3 regions of the Tsukamurella pseudospumae genome follow, and region 2 is predicted to be linked to each of the others. Evidence: predicted binding sites of a transcription regulator. Region 2 holds the regulator's gene; each other region holds the start of a gene.
The links. The regulator LexA, encoded in region 2, represses DNA repair genes until DNA is damaged. The targets are predictions, from matches to a motif close to CGAACANNTGTTCG.
Positions count from the first base shown of each region.

Region 1: a site for LexA is predicted at 1,186-1,199, ahead of ruvC (crossover junction endodeoxyribonuclease RuvC). Genes of this name have one in related genera too.
Region 3: a site for LexA is predicted at 852-865, ahead of recA (recombinase RecA). Genes of this name have one in related genera too.

Region 1 is NZ_LSRF01000001.1:489,312-491,577, forward strand. Features, by position in the region: gene AXK60_RS02295 (VanW family protein) at 1-1,066, shown strand, start outside; gene ruvC (crossover junction endodeoxyribonuclease RuvC) at 1,229-1,816, shown strand; gene ruvA (Holliday junction branch migration protein RuvA) at 1,813-2,266, shown strand, end outside.
Region 2 is NZ_LSRF01000056.1:516,234-518,499, forward strand. Features, by position in the region: gene nrdR (transcriptional regulator NrdR) at 1-29, opposite strand, end outside; gene AXK60_RS25925 (LysM peptidoglycan-binding domain-containing protein) at 244-876, opposite strand; gene lexA (transcriptional repressor LexA) at 1,134-1,844, shown strand; gene AXK60_RS16925 (DMT family transporter) at 1,828-2,266, opposite strand, start outside.
Region 3 is NZ_LSRF01000012.1:19,751-22,016, reverse strand. Features, by position in the region: gene AXK60_RS07990 (helix-turn-helix domain-containing protein) at 1-786, shown strand, start outside; gene recA (recombinase RecA) at 1,026-2,075, shown strand; gene AXK60_RS07980 (regulatory protein RecX) at 2,082-2,266, shown strand, end outside.

The sequences.
Region 1 (2,266 bases), on a different contig from region 2:
GCAGGCCGTCGCCGCCGAGGTCGTGCTCCGTCGGGACGGCTCCGGGCAGACGCCCGCGGGCACCGTCGGGCGCGTGTCCGGTGCGGACATCGGCACGTTCCTGTCCTTCCGGCCCGACGGTGCCGGCAACCTCGCGCCGAAGGTCGACCGGGAGGCCGCGAAGAAGCTGCTCGGCACGCGGCTCGAGTCGGCGGTCGCGAAGCCGAAGGACGCGGGGTTCAGCGTCTCGGGTGGCACGCCGACGGTGACCGACGCGGTCCCGGGTCGCGAGGTGGTGTGGGACCCCACGATCGACGCGGTGTCCAAGGCCGTCGTCGAGCAGTCCACGCAGGGCCGCACGGCGACGGCGCAGTTCAAGACCGTCGAGCCCAAGCTCACCACGGCGCGCGCGAAGGAGCTCGGCGTGCGGGAGGTCGTCAGCGAGTTCTCGACCGGCGGATTCAGCGACGCGTCCGGCGTGAACATCCGGCGGGTCGCCCAGCAGGTGAACGGCGCGGTCGTCCTGCCCGGGGAGACCTTCTCGCTGAACGGGTACACCGGTCCCCGCGGCACGGCGCAGGGCTACGTCGAGTCGGGCATCATCAACAACGGGCGCCCCGACAAGGCCGTGGGCGGCGGCATCTCGCAGTTCGCGACCACGTTGTACAACGCCGCGTACTTCGCCGGCCTCGAGGACGCCGGCCACACCGAGCACAGCTACTACATCTCGCGGTACCCCGAGGCGCGGGAGGCCACGGTCTTCGAGGGCGCGATCGATCTGCAATTCACGAACAACACGCCGTACGGCATCGTCATCGAGGCGAGCGGCGGCGCATCGTCGGTGTCGGTGCGGATGTGGAGCACCAAGACCCGAGAGGTGTCCTCGAGCACCGGCTCGCGCAGCCTGGCGACCCAGCCGTCGACCATCCGGCTGCCGAAGGGCCCGCACTGCGTCGCCAGCACCGGCCAGCCGGGCTTCACCACGAGCAACACCCGGACGATCACGGACGCCCGGTCCGGGAGCGTGATCTCGCGCCACACCCGCACCGTCAAGTACGACCCGGTGCCCACCGTCATCTGCGAGTGACCCCAGCCGAATTGAACACCGTTATGGAGAATCCGACCTGCGGGTTTGCTCTCCATAACGGTGTTCAATCGGGGAAGCGTGTTGGTGCGGACCGGCGTACTGGGCGCGGGGTATACTCTCGAACAAAGGTTTGAGTGTTCGACGGTGCGCGGAGGTGCGGTCATGCGGGTGATGGGGGTGGACCCCGGGCTCACGCGCTGCGGCCTGTCGGTGGTCGAGTCGGGACTGGGCCGCAAGGTCACCGCGCTCGACGTCGACGTGGTGCGCACGCCGCCCACGATGCCGCTGCCGGAGCGCCTGCTCGCGGTGTGGACCGCCGCGGAGTTCTGGATGGACACCCACGAGCCGGACGTGATCGCGGTCGAGCGCGTGTTCGCGCAGCACAACGTCTCCACCGCGATGGGGACGGCGCAGGCGGGCGGCGTCGTCGCGCTGGCGGCCGCGCGCCGGGGGATCGACGTGCACTTCCACACTCCGTCGGAGGTCAAGGCGGCCGTCACGGGCAACGGCAACGCGGGCAAGGCCCAGGTCACGGCGATGATCACGCGGATCCTCGGCCTGCAGAAGGCGCCGGAGCCCGCGGACGCAGCCGACGCGCTCGCGCTGGCGGTCTGCCACAGCTGGCGGGCGCCGATGATCGCGCGGATGGCGGAGGCCGATCGCAAGGCGGCGGAGCAGAAGAAGGTGTTCGAACAGCGGCTCGCGGCGCAGCGTCGTGCGGCCAAGAAGGTGACGGGGGGAGTGCGATGATCGCGTCGCTGCGCGGCGAGGTACGGCACATCGGTCTGGACCACGTCGTGATCGAGTGCGGCGGCGTGGGCTACAAGGTCCTCGTCGCCCCGAACACGGCCGGCACGCTGACCAGGGGGAGTGAGGGCTTCCTGCTCACGTCGATGGTGGTCCGCGAGGACTCGCAGACCTTGTACGGCTTCACCGACGGCCCGCAGCAGGAGCTGTTCCACCTGCTCCAGACGGTGCAGGGGGTCGGCCCCCGGCTCGCCATGGCGGCGATCGCCGTGTTGGACCCGGCGCAGATGCAGACGGCGATCGCGTCCGGCGATCTCAAGACGCTGTGCCTGATCCCCGGTATCGGCAAGCGGGTCGCCGAGCGGATCCACATCGAGCTCAAGGACAAGGTCTCCGCGGCACCGTCGGACGGCTCCGGCACGGCGGGGTCGACGGTGCCGGTCGGCGGCGTCG
Region 2 (2,266 bases):
TCCTCGTTCTTGCAGAACGGGCAATGCATGGGTTCACCTCCCGCGCGGGTGCGCTCGGATGTACGGCGGGGCAACTGCAGCACCGTGGCCCCTGCCACGGCCGTGCCCCGCGATCTCGACATCGAGAATACTCGGCGCGGCAACGGCACCACATTGTCGAGGTGCGCCACGCGCCCGCCCTGCCGGGAATCCACTATCGCCATCCGAGTGGTCATCCGCTTCTCCTTCGCTCGTGCTGTGCCGTCAGTACCGCGGGGTGACCAGCGTCTGCCCTGCGTGGACCCGCCCGTCGCGGAGCCCGTTGATCTCCTCGATCTCCGCGATCACCGAGGCCGGCGCATGATCGGGCGCGATCTCACGGGCGATCTGCTCGAGGCTCTGGCCCGTACGCACCGTGACGATCGACGTGAGCGCGGGCTGCGCGGCGCCGGCCGGGGCGGGATCCGCCTGCTGCGCGCCGCCGAACAGGACCAGCAGGCCCACGAACGTGCCGACCGCGAACAGCAGGCACACGGCCAGGGACGGGCCCGGGGTGCGCCGGGCGCAGCCGTCCACCCGCGAGACACCGCGACGCGTCCGACCGACCGAACGCACGCGCGGGCGTTCGACGGTGCGCCGCGCCGCGCCGCGCGCTCCGGTCACGCGGACCGCGCCGGGCACCGTTCGAACAGCGCCCTCGGACACCTCGTTCGACGAGGTGATCGATCGGTCCGCCACCTCCTGCGAACGACTCCGGGCGAGCCGCGGCGACACGCCGCGGGCCCGGGTGGCGCCGCGCCGATCCGCGGCCGCCGAGCCGTGCCGCGCCAGTGCCTGCGCCTCGGCAGCGGGCTCCTGTGCTGCGGTGATGACATCCCGATCGATGATCGCGGTCATGATCTCTCCCTACGTCGGTAGCGGGTCCTTCTCGCTCACCTACAGGTCTATCGGAGGGGACTGACAAGTTTTTCCATCCAGCCCCACCAGTCACACCGGAGTGCGTGCAGGTGTTCGAAAGAACTTCTGTTCGATTTCTACCACACCCTCGAGCGGAGCGGAAGACACGCGGGCAAATTTCTCGAACAGATGTTTGTCATGACCCAGCGGCTCGACTACAGTGGGTTGCAGAACCGAACGGGCGTGAGGAGCGGCACATGGCAGAGGAACGACAGGTCCAGCATCGGGACAAGCGCTTCCGCGACGCGCAGGGCAATGTCTCGGAGGATCACCTCACGCGCCGGCAGAAGCAGGTGCTCGAGGTCATTCGGCGCTCCGTGCGCGATCGCGGCTACCCGCCCAGCATCCGCGAGATCGGAGACGAGGTGGGTCTGACCTCCACCTCGTCGGTCGCGCATCAGCTGCGCACTCTCGAGCGCCTGGGCTTCCTGCACCGCGATCCCAACCGCCCGCGCGCAGTGAACGTGCAGGGCGCCGAGGAGCGCACGGCGCAGGTCATCCAGAAGGTCATGGAGGACGAGGACAGGATGCCGGAGCCGGCGTTCGTGCCGGTGCTCGGCCGGATCGCCGCGGGCGGCCCCATCCTCGCGGAGGAGGCGGTGGAGGAGATCTTCCCGCTGCCGCGTGAGTTGGTGGGCGAGGGCTCGCTGTTCCTTCTCAAAGTGGTCGGCGAGTCGATGACCGACGCGGCGATCTGCGATGGGGACTGGGTGGTCGTCCGGCAGCAGTCCGTCGCCGAGAACGGCGACATCGTGGCCGCGATGCTCGACGGCGAGGCCACGGTGAAGACCTTCCGCCGCACGGGTCGCGACGTATGGCTGATGCCGCACAACCCGGCGTTCGACCCGATCCACGGGAACGACGCGGTGATCCTCGGCAAGGTCGTCACGGTCATGCGGCGGATCTGAGCGTTCCCGTTTCCGGCAGCGCCGGCTCGTCGACCTCCCGGTCGAGAGCCGGCGTTCGTCGTCCTCCGAGGGAGGCGATCGCGCACGCCGCGCCGCCCAGTGCCAGCCCCACGACCACGCCGGGATGCACCGGCTCGCCCAGCATCACGAAGGCGAAAAACGCGGAGACCGAGGGGATCACGGCGAACAGCATCGCGGCGCCGCTCGCGCCCGCGATGCCGATCACCCGCAGGTACAACGTGGTGGCAGTCATGGAGCTGAGCAGCACCATCAGCACGAGCACCACCGCGCCCTGCACCGGGTGGAGCACCGACGCGTCGAAGAGCAGCGTCAATGCGCCCGCCGGCACCGCCGCGACGAGCATGCCGACCGCGTTCCCCGCGACCGGATCGACGTCCCCGCAGAACCGCTGCTGGTAGACG
Region 3 (2,266 bases), on a different contig from region 2:
GTCGCGTGGCGGCCTCGCGTCGAGGGGATCGCCGAGGTGTTCCGGGCGCACTTCGAGGCGCACGCCTACCCGATGCACACGCACGAGGTCTGGACACTGCTCACCGTCGACCGCGGACGCATCGGGTACGAGCTGGGCGGTGAGCGGTGTGATTCGTCGACCCGCTCCGTGACGCTCCTGCCTCCGCACGTCGCGCACGACGGGCACAGCCTCACGGCGGGCGGGTTCGACAAGCGCGTGATCTACCTGGAATCGCGGGTGCTCACCGGCGTCGGTCGTGCGGTGGGCAGGCCCACGCTGCTCGACGGCCCGCTCCGGCGGCGCGTCGACCGGCTCAATCGGGCGCTCGCCGTGCCGGGTGAGGAGTTCGAAGCGGCGAGCCGGCTGGCCCTGATCGTCGAACGGCTGCAATGGCACCTGGACGGCAACCCCGAGCCGTCGCGAGCGCCGCGGAACCGGCCGCTCGCGCACGCCCTCCGCGACCTGCTCGACGGCTGCGTCCGCGAGGGCATGACCCTCGAGGAGGCCGGCCGTGTGCTCCACGTGGACCCGACGCACCTGGTCAGGGAGTTCTCCCAGGAGTTCGGGCTCCCGCCGCACCGGTACCTCATCGGCCGGCGGGTCGAGCTCGCCCGCAGGATGCTGCTGGCCGGCGGAGCTCCGGCGGACGTCTCCGTGGAGGTGGGCTTCCACGACCAGTCGCACCTCAACCGTCACTTCAAGTCGATGGTCGGGACCACGCCCGGCCGCTTCGCGCGGAGCGGCGAAACCGCAGCTCGGATGTGATCTCCGCGAGGTGCCCGGACGCGGCCGGACCGCTGCGCGGCGTGTCGCGCGTTCGATACTTGCTTCGAACGGTCGTTCGCCTATAGTCGGTGGTGTTCGACGCGAGAGCGAGCCGGCAGGGCGCGCATCCGATGCGGATGCGAAAACTTGTCAGTGGGTCCCTCTAACGTCCGTGGCAACTGAAGAACCCAGCGCCGGCAGCGTCTTCCCCGCTCCGGCCTTCAAGGACGGAGAGTCCCATGGCACCTGCGGCACCGGATCGCGACAAGGCCCTCGAGCTGGCCCTCGCACAGATCGACAAGAACTACGGCAAGGGCTCCGTCATGCGCCTCGGAGACGAGGTGCGTCAGCCCATCGCGGTGATCCCCACCGGCTCCATCGCGCTGGACGTGGCGCTGGGCATCGGCGGCCTGCCGCGCGGCCGCGTCATCGAGATCTACGGCCCGGAGTCCTCGGGTAAGACCACGGTGGCGCTGCATGCGGTCGCGGAGGCGCAGGCCAACGGCGGCATCGCGGCGTTCATCGATGCGGAGCACGCGCTCGATCCCGACTACGCCGCGAAGCTGGGCGTCGATACCGATGCCCTGCTGGTCTCACAGCCGGATACGGGTGAGCAGGCGCTCGAGATCGCGGACATGCTGATCCGCTCCGGCGCGCTCGACATCATCGTCATCGACTCGGTGGCGGCCCTGGTGCCCAAGGCTGAGATCGAGGGTGAGATGGGCGATAGCCACGTCGGCCTGCAGGCCCGCCTCATGAGCCAGGCACTCCGCAAGATGACGGGCGCGCTGAACAACTCGGGCACCACCGCCATCTTCATCAACCAGTTGCGCGAGAAGATCGGCGTCATGTTCGGCTCGCCCGAGACCACCACGGGTGGTAAGGCGCTCAAGTTCTACTCGTCGGTGCGTCTGGACGTGCGCCGCATCGAGACCCTCAAGGACGGGACCGACGCGGTCGGTAACCGTACTCGCGTCAAAGTCGTCAAGAACAAGGTCTCACCGCCGTTCAAGCAGGCCGAGTTCGACATCATCTACGGCCAGGGCATCAGCCGCGAGGGCTCGATCATCGACATGGGCGTCAATGAGGGCTTCATCCGCAAGTCGGGTTCCTGGTACACCTACGACGGTGACCAGCTGGGCCAGGGCAAGGAGAACGCCCGCAAGTTCCTGCTCGAGAACCCCGACGTCCGCGACGAGATCGAGAAGCGGATCAAGGAGAAGCTCGGCGTGGGCGCGGATATCACCGTCGATGCCGACGAGATCGCGCCGGCGCCCGTCGACTTCTAGGCCGCGATGTCCGACTACTCGGACGACGAGGTCGTGTCCCGGGGCCGTCGGCGATCTCACCGACCCCGGGACGACGGTGACGGGGAACCTCGGTGGCGGCAGGAGGTCGAGCAGGATCCGGCGAAGCGCGAGGCGCTCGCCCGCGACCTGATCTACCGTGCCCTCGGCATGCGGGACCATTCCCGGGCTGA